DNA from 4 places in the Duganella kummerowiae genome. Region 2 is predicted to be linked to each of the others. Evidence: predicted binding sites of a transcription regulator. Region 2 holds the regulator's gene; each other region holds the start of a gene.
What was found. The regulator LexA, encoded in region 2, represses DNA repair genes until DNA is damaged. The targets are predictions, from matches to a motif close to ACTGTATNNNNATACAGT.

Region 1 (2,198 bases), on a different contig from region 2:
ATGGTCATTTTCAAGTGTCCTCTCAAGCGAACAACTCGCCTTGCACCGGCAGTGCCTTCGCCGATACCGCGCCGGGCCGTTCCAGGGTGCTGGCGCGTACGCCCAGGAGGCGCAGGCGGCGCTGCAGCGGCACCCGTTTCAGGCATTCGCGCGCGGCCTGCAGGATGGCGGCGGCGTCCGCCACCGGCTGCGGCAGGGTCACGTTGCGGCTGACGATCTGGAAGTCGTCGTAGCGCAGCTTGATGCTGATGGTGCGGCTGACATAGCCCTTGCGCCGGATATCCTCGGCAAGCCGGCTGCACAGCGAGGTCAGGATGCCGGACAGGGTGTCGCGGTCCTGGCGCGCGTGCAGGTCGCGCTCGAAGGTGGTTTCGCGGCTGATGGACTTGGTCTCGGTGCGGTTGGCCACGGCGCGGCTGTCCACGCCATGCGCGGCCTCGGCCAGCCAGGCCGCATAGTGCAGGCCGAAATGCTGCTGCAGCAGGGCCGGATCGGCCTCGGCCAGCTGGCCTATGGTGTGGATGCCCAGGCCGGCCAGCTTTTCCGTGGCCTTGGGGCCGATGCCGTTCACCTTGCGCACCGGCAGCGGCCAGATGCGGTCGGGGATGTCCTGGTAGCCGAGGATGGTCAGGCCGTCCGGCTTCTGCAAGTCGGAGCAGATCTTGGACAGCAGCTTGTTCGGGGTGATGCCTATCGAGCAGCTCAGGCCGGTGGCGTCGCGCACGGCCTGCTTGATGCGCCGTCCCAGTTCCTCCGTTTCTCCCTCCACGTGGGTGAGGTCGATGTAGATTTCATCGATGCCGCGGTCCTCGAATTCCGGTGCGATGCTGGCCACGGCCTGCTTGAACAGGCGCGAATAATGGCGGTAGGCGTCGAAATTGACCGGCAGCAGGACGGCGTCCGGCGCCAGCCTGGCGGCCTTCATCAGGCCCATGGCCGAGCCCACGCCCAGCGCACGCGCCTCGTAGGTGGCGGTGGTGATCACGCCGCGCCCGGCATAGTCGCGCAGGCGGGCGAAAGTGCGGCTGCCGTCCGCGTTCACCACCGGTTCCGCATGGCGGCCGCCGATCACCACCGCCTGCCCGCGTAGCTCAGGGTACTGCAGCAGCTCCACGGAAGCGTAGAACGCATCCATGTCGAGGTGGGCGATGCGCCGGTGGTCGTCAAACATGGCGGGCTGGGATTTTACGTGAATTTCACTGTGATTCCATACAGTATCGCCGCAAACGGCTGGCGCCGCAAGCCCGGCCGCGAGCCTCCCGCCGGCCGGTACGCCAGTGCGTCCCGCCTGCGGCAGCGCGAAGTGTTGCAAATGCGCACAGCCGAGAATGCGTGGCGGCAGAGTGAGAATGTGTGAGTTTTTATTTTCCTGACCATTTTTTTGTATCCCATGATCAATATTTGTATTGATTTTGGAATGACGCTGTTACAGACTTGTTACAGATATGCGCCCAGCGGCACCACGACGTCGTGCCGTCGCCGGCGAACGAATTCACATTGCTGGCCCAACCTCCGCCGCTTCATCGTCACCACATTCATAAGGCGGAACAACACCATGCAATCACCCACGACTCCTGCGGCCACATCACATTTCGGCATCGGCACACGCCTGTATCTGGGCTTCGGTTCCATCGTCGCCATCATGCTGGTGTTGCTCACAGTGGCCTACAGCAACTTCTCAAAACTCAACCAGGCCAATGGCTGGAACGTGCATACCTACGAAGTGCTGGGCACCAGCCAGGAAATACTCGAGGGCCTGATCAACATGGAGACGGGTGAACGTGGCTTTGCGCTGACCGGCGCGACCGCGTCCCTGGAACCTTACAACGCCGGCAAGGCCTCGTTCCAGAAGAACCTGGCCAAGGTCAAGTCGCTGACCGCAGACAACGACAAGCAGCAAGCCCGCCTGAAAGCGCTCGAGCAGCTGGAACAGCAATGGCGCACCACCGCCGCCGAACCGGCAATCGCGCTGCGCCACGCCGCCAACGCCGACAGCAGCAAGATGGAGGCGCTGATCGTGTTCGAGCAAAGCGCCAAAGGCAAATCGCTGATGGACCAGATGCGCGACACGCTGAAGCAGCTGGCGGATGCGGAACAGTCGCTGCTCACCGAGCGCGCCAGGCATGCGGCATCCCTGCAGGCTTCCACCAATGCCACGCTGATAGGTGGCGGCGCGCTCGCGGTGGCACTGTCGGTCT
Region 2 (2,198 bases):
AGCTTGAGCTTGTTTTTGTCGAACTTTTTACCGAATGCCATTTTAGGCTCCTGTATCTAAATGGGCGCTGTCTGCGACAGCACTGAAATCAATGATGTGAAATACCAGGCTTTTGCTGTTGCGGTTTTTCTTGTTCAGAAAACCGCTGAACTGATACAGCCCTCCCAGAGACGCCTGCCCGAAGCGGTTCGCAATCTCGCCCGCGGCTATCGCGGACACTTCGAACTCGCTGAGCCGGGCGATGCCGGCCTCGATTTGCTGCGACCGGTGCTGCAGGACAGCGTTCACGATCGGCATGCCGGCCGGGGTGTACCGCAGGGTATCCCGCTCGGCGATCAAGGCGATGATCTGGAGCTGGTTCAGCTCAGGTTCCCAGCAAATTAAGCGGCAGCGGCTGCGGGAGCAGCGGCGGCTTCAGCGCGGTGGGATTTCGCTGCATCTTCGCGTTGCACCGACTTCATCATCGGCGAAGGAGCGGTTTCCGCTTTCTTCATTTTCACGGTCAGGTGACGCAGCACGGCATCATTGAATTTGAATGCGGTTTCCAGCTCGACCAGGGTCTCGTTGTCGCATTCGATGTTCATGCAGATGTAGTGTGCCTTGGCCAGCTTCTGGATCGAGTAAGCCATTTGGCGGCGGCCCCAGTCTTCGACGCGGTGCACGTTGCCACCGCGGCTGGTGACGCTAGCTTTGTAGCGTTCGATCATGGCGGGCACTTGCTCGCTCTGGTCCGGATGGACGATAAAAACGATTTCGTAGTGACGCATGTAAACTCCCTTAAGGACTTGAAGAAATAGCCCACCCTGGCGTCAAGACAGGTGTGGGAAGAGGTAAGCCCGCGACTATAGCACTGTTTTGCCCCCAAAACAAGCAGCCGCCCGGGGCGCGCCGGGCGGCGCGCATGAAAATATTTCGTCCAAAACAAGAAATCCCCTTGCATTCCCTCTCGCACTGTACAAAAATACAGACTGTTTATATCCACAGGCCAGAGGGCCCCGCTCCCATGATCAAGCTCACCGCACGGCAAGAACAAATTCTCAACCTGATCAAGGACGCCATCGACAACACCGGCTTCCCGCCGACCCGCGCCGAAATCGCCAACGAGCTGGGCTTCAAGTCCGCCAACGCGGCCGAGGAGCACCTGCAGGCGCTGGCGCGCAAGGGCGCCATCGAAATCGCGGCCGGCACCTCGCGCGGCATCCGCCTGCTCGGCGCGCACGCCGAGCCGGCCCCGTCGCGCATGCCGCCGCCCAACGCCATGATGTCGCTGCCGCTGATCGGCCGGGTGGCGGCCGGCTCGCCCATCCTGGCGCAGGAAAACCTGGAGACCAGCTACGCGGTCGATCCCAACCTGTTCTCGGCCAGGCCGGACTACCTGCTCAAGGTGCGCGGCGAATCCATGCGCGACGTCGGCATCATGGACGGCGACCTGCTGGCCGTGAAAAAGGTGGACACCGCCAAGAATGGCCAGATCGTGGTGGCGCGCATCGGCAGCGAAGTGACAGTCAAGCGCTACCGCAAGACCGGCGGCCTGGTCGAGCTGCTGCCCGAGAATCCCGACTTCAAGGTGATACAGGTCGATCCGGAAGCCGACGAGTTCGCGCTGGAAGGCCTGGCGGTCGGCTTGCTGCGTACTTGGCATTAAAAAAGGGGCTCTCAATCCGCGCTGAGCGCGATCTTGAGCGCGTTCAGGCTGATTGGGAGATCCCTTTTTTTCTTAACATCCTTCAAGGGCGCAGCTGAAGTCGCCCAGCAAGTCCTCGGTATCCTCGATGCCGACCGAGACCCGTATCAGCGATTCGGCTATGCCCATGGAGGCGCGCCGTTCCGGGCCCATCTCGTAGAAGATGGTATGCGCCACCGGGATGATCAGGGTGCGGGTGTCGCCCAGGTTGGAGGCCGGGATTGCCAGCTTGAGGCGGTTCAGGAAGTCGAAGCAGTCTATGCCCTCCTTCAGCTCAAAGCTCAGCAGCGAACCATAGCTCAGGAACAGCTCGGTGGCGATGCCGTGCTGCGGGTGCGAGGGCAGGCCCGGGTAGTACACGGCCGCCACGCGCTCATCCGATTCCAGCAGGCGCGCCAGGGCCAGGGCATTGGCGCTGGTGCGCTCCATGCGCAGCGCCAGCGTCTCGGCGCCCACGGCGATATGGTGCGCCGCTTCCGGCGCCAGCGAGGCGCCGAAATCACGCAAGCCCTTG
Region 3 (2,198 bases), on a different contig from region 2:
CGGATGGGCGTGGTGGCGCCACGGCTGCGCGCCATTTCGCCGGCCACGCCGGCCTGGCCCGGGACCTCCGCCCACGGCAGGCTCAAGTCGCCGGCCGCCAGTTCGTCCGGGTGCGGCAGGTACAGGAAGGAGGGCAGCAGCGGCAGGTCTTCCACCGTGCCGGGCGCGGTCAGCTGGGGGATGGCCAGCACGCCCTGGGTGGTTTTCTCGCCATCGCTGGCGCCCAGGTCCACATAGGACAGGGCGCTGTGCGTGGTGCCCAGATCGATGCCGATGGCGTAGCGCGGATCGCTCACAGTTCCACCTCCGCCGGGGCCAGGATGGAGGCGTCGTGGGCCTCGGCCAGCTTGGGCAGGCGCACGCTGGACGAGCGCCAGCCGCGGTGGCTCAGGGTGCCGCGGAAAGGCGCCTTGCCGACCACGTTGCCGGTCAGGCGCACGGCGGCGGCGTCGAAGCCTTCCTCCAGCACCACGCGGCTGCCTTCGGCCTCGGCGCGCACCGGTGCGATGGTGAAGTGTTCGCGCAGCACCTTGGCGCAACCCTCGTGCACCACGCGGGCGGCGGCGCCGATGTCGGCGTCGGAATAGGCGGCCAGGTTTTCCTGGGTGAAGTCGATCAGGCGGGCTTCGCGCTGGAACAGGTTGAGCAGCTGCAGGGCGGCGTCTGGCGTGGCGATGCGCAGCGGGGCCGGAGCGGGAGCCGGGGCGGGGGCACGTGCAGGTGCAGGTGCAGGTGCAGGCGGCGCTACCGGCGCGGCAGCCGGCGCCGGCAGGTCGTCGATACCGGCCAGGCGGCCGGCGTACTCGGCGTCGGACAGGGCGCGGAAAAAGGCGCCGATGGCGATGGAAATCCGGCTGAAGAAGGATGGCGGCGTTTGGTTCGAATTGTTTTGGTTGTTCATTTCATGCTCACTGAACGGGTACAAGCCGGGACGCCGCCCCGCATGGAAGGCGGGCGTCCTGGCCGGTTATCTGTGGAAAGAGGGCGCAGGGCCCGGAGATTTGTGCGCATGATACCAGTTCGACGCAGTTTTACCTTGAAAGCGCCGCAAGGGCGGCATAGAATGCTGTATGCATGTACAGTATTGGTGTCGAGGACGGCGGCGATGGCAGTGGATGAAAACAATCTGGAACCGGGTGTGGAACAGACCATGTTGCCGCTCAAGCCGCTGCAGGCGCGCAAGGGGCGCGGCGCCGTCTCCAACCTGCAGGGGCGCTTCGAGGTGAACGGCCGCGAGGAAGTCGACGACGGCTGGGAGCGCGAGGAAGACGAGGCCCCGGCCCTGAAAACCCAGGTAACGGACGAGTACGCCAAGACCATACTCAGCCGCAACGCCTCGCCAGACCTTCCCTTCGGCGTCTCGCTCAATCCCTACCGTGGCTGCGAGCATGGATGCATCTATTGCTACGCGCGTCCCACGCACAGCTACCTGGGCCTGTCACCCGGCATGGATTTCGAGACCCGCATCTACGCCAAGGTCAACGCGCCCGAACTGCTGCGGCGCGAGCTGGCCAAGCCGTCCTATGTGCCGGAATCGATTGCGCTGGGGGTGAACACGGACGCTTACCAGCCCTGCGAACGCGAGCTGCGCCTGACGCGCCGGGTATTGGAAGTGCTGCAGGAATGCGCGCATCCGGTCGGGCTGATCACCAAGTCTTCGCTGATCGAGCGCGATATCGACATCCTGGCGCCCATGGCGGCCCGGCGCCTGGCCGGCGTGGCCGTCACCCTGACCACGCTGGACCCGGCCATTTCGCGCACCCTGGAGCCGCGCGCGGCGGCCCCGGCGCGGCGCTTGCGGGTAATACGCACCATGACCGAGGCCGGGATACCGGTGGCCGTCAGCATCGCGCCCGTCATCCCCTTCGTGACCGAGCCGGACCTGGAACGGCTGCTGGAGGCGGTCAGGGATGCCGGCGCGGTGAGCGCCCACTACACGGTGCTGCGGCTGCCGTGGGAAGTGGCGCCCCTGTTCAGGCAATGGCTGGAAGCGCACTTCCCGGAACGCGCCGAGCGCGTGATGAACCGGGTGCGCGAAATGCGCGGCGGCAAGGACTACGACAGCAACTTCGCCACCCGCATGTCGGGCGAGGGCGTGTGGGCGGACATGATCAGGCAGCGCTTCAAGATCGCCACCGCAAGGCTGGGCCTGAACCTCAGCCACAGCAGCCGCTTCCACGCCATGGACACCAGCCAGT
Region 4 (2,198 bases), on a different contig from region 2:
CGGCCGCGTCCTGGCCATCTTTCTCCAGCACGCGGATGGCGCGGGCGCGCGCGCCCGGGTAATCGCAATCGCGGTACAGGGCGTGCGCGGCCGGCCAGTCTTGCAGCTTTTCCAGGTGCTGGGCAAACTGGAACAGCAGCTTGTCGCGCCGGCTGCGCATCCATTCGTTGCCCGGGTCGCAATCGGGCAGGCCGGGCAGCAACTCGGCCACCGGGACGCCTTCTTCAAAGTGCTCCCGGCAGGCGTACAGGGCCAGGTAGTCGTCTATGTCGCGCCGGGTGCGGAAGCCGCGCGCGGCCGGGGAGAATTCCACTTTCTCGTACTGGTAGATGCCGAGGTCGGACAGCACGAACTCGGTCCAGTCCTGGTGGTAGTTGCCGAAGAAGATGAGGCGCAAACGGTCGCACAGGGGCTGGGCCGTGACCTGGTAGACATGGTCGCCGGCGTCTTTCCACCAGGCCGAAAAGCGCTGTCCGCCCTCGCGGCCGGCGCGCAAGGCCTCCAGCTGCTCGGCCTTGCGCAGCGATCTTAGCTGCGCCGGGAACTGGAACACGCGGCTGATTTCCGGCTTCTGCAACAGGTCGAACAGCTGCTCCAGGCTGATGGCGGGATCGTCCTCGATCAGGCCCAGGGCAGCCAGCGGCCGCGCTGCCTGATGCGCGTCGCCGATTTCCGGGTACTGCAACTTGCTGGCGCGAAACAGGGTGCCCTTGCGCATGGCCATGCGCACGAACAGGGCCCGAGCCGGCTGCGGCAGGGTGGGGAAGGCGGACAGGAAGGCGCGCTCCTCGGCGTCCAGGAGGTCGTCATAGCGCTCGGCGATCCAGCCCAGCACCAACTGGAAGTTATCAAGGTAATAAAACGGATTGTCGAGGACTCGGTTCATGCAGGACTGCGCCAACTGTATTTTTGTACAGTGTATCGCGTCCGCGCCCGCTTGCCCAGCGCTGCCTGCCAATTGCAAACAAAAAGCGCCGCGAATCGCGGCGCCCGGCGTGATGGTGGGAACGGGGTCAGGCGGCTGCGGCTTTCTCGGCCTCGGCCTCGGCCTTGGCTTTTTGCTCGACCAGGGCGGTGGCCTGGGCGATCTGGTCTTCCACTGCCTTGACTGCCTGCTTGGTGGCCTTGGTTACCTGTTCATAGCCGCTGAAGGCGTTGTCGATGGCGGTCTTGACGATCTGCACCGCGTTTTCGGAACCGGGACGCACATTCTTGGTGACGTCGTGTATCAGTGCGCTCAGGTTGTTCTTGGCTTCGGCCAGGTGGACGTCCGCCGCGCGCGTGAATTCCTCGCGGATTTCGCCGATGATCTGGGTCAGCTGCTGGTTGTAGGCCACGGCGCCGGCCACGCCGGGCTGCAGCTTGGCGGCCGCCAGCGAGACGGCGGCGCGCGGATCGGACGCCTGGCTCAGCTCCTTGCCAGTGTCCAGCCCCTGCTGCAGGTTGGACTTGGCGGTGGCCATGTTGAGCGCGACCACCTGCTCCAGTCCTTGTACGGCCTTGCTGGTAAGGGTGTTGAAGGTGTCCAGCTGGAATTCGAACAGGGCTTTGGTGGCGGTGGCGAATTGCTCGGGATTGGTGAACATATGGTCTCCTGATGTGTGATGGGGATGCGGCGGGGCTTCCTTCAACTACTTCTGGACTATGTGTGCTGGCTGGGGCGCCTTATTTTTGTGGCACCATTATTTAGCATGCACCGGCTTTTCGCAACGGCTATCTTGATACGGACCGCTGTCCCACGCCCATCCGGGACCCAGCGTATATTGCGAACAGGCCAGGGTGTTGTCTATCTTGCTGCGCCACTTGTGCCAGGGCGCCGGCTTGGCGGCCGCCATCACGCAGCACAGCGCCAGGCTCATGATGGCTAGTTTTTTCACGATCTGCCTCCGGTCCGCTCAATAGTATCCGTTTCCAGCTGGCGTGAGCATACCCGATTCCGGCCGCTGCGCTTGGCCTGGTACAACAGGGTGTCGGCCGCCGCCACCATGGCTTCCGGCGCCGGGCCGGGACCGGGGGCGCTGAAGTCGGCGCTGGCCACCCCGAAGCTGGCCGTGATGGCGATCTGGCGGCCGTTGTGCAGGGTGGGGGTATCGGCGCACAGCTGGCGCAGGCGCTCGGCCAGCTGGACACCGCCATCCAGGTCGGTTTCCGGCAATATCAGCAGGAATTCTTCACCGCCGTAGCGCACCACGCTGTCG

Region 1: a site for LexA is predicted at 1,199-1,216, ahead of dinB (DNA polymerase IV). Genes of this name have one in related genera too.
Region 3: a site for LexA is predicted at 1,066-1,083, ahead of ACLB1G_RS20815 (PA0069 family radical SAM protein). Genes of this name have one in related genera too.
Region 4: a site for LexA is predicted at 901-918, ahead of ACLB1G_RS26660 (VRR-NUC domain-containing protein). Genes of this name have one in related genera too.

Annotation. Positions count from the first base shown of each region.
Region 1 is NZ_JBKFEH010000008.1:558,344-560,541, forward strand. Features, by position in the region: gene dinB (DNA polymerase IV) at 23-1,171, opposite strand; gene ACLB1G_RS10320 (methyl-accepting chemotaxis protein) at 1,556-2,198, shown strand, end outside.
Region 2 is NZ_JBKFEH010000010.1:395,798-397,995, reverse strand. Features, by position in the region: gene rpsR (30S ribosomal protein S18) at 1-41, opposite strand, end outside; gene priB (primosomal replication protein N) at 43-363, opposite strand; gene rpsF (30S ribosomal protein S6) at 381-767, opposite strand; gene lexA (transcriptional repressor LexA) at 1,004-1,645, shown strand; gene ACLB1G_RS15420 (cystathionine gamma-synthase family protein) at 1,718-2,198, opposite strand, start outside.
Region 3 is NZ_JBKFEH010000015.1:253,884-256,081, forward strand. Features, by position in the region: gene ACLB1G_RS20805 (Hsp70 family protein) at 1-296, opposite strand, end outside; gene ACLB1G_RS20810 (DUF2760 domain-containing protein) at 293-901, opposite strand; gene ACLB1G_RS20815 (PA0069 family radical SAM protein) at 1,151-2,198, shown strand, end outside.
Region 4 is NZ_JBKFEH010000024.1:184,561-186,758, forward strand. Features, by position in the region: gene ACLB1G_RS26660 (VRR-NUC domain-containing protein) at 1-886, opposite strand, end outside; gene ACLB1G_RS26665 (phasin family protein) at 1,014-1,586, opposite strand; gene ACLB1G_RS26670 (hypothetical protein) at 1,683-1,877, opposite strand; gene ACLB1G_RS26675 (GGDEF domain-containing protein) at 1,874-2,198, opposite strand, start outside.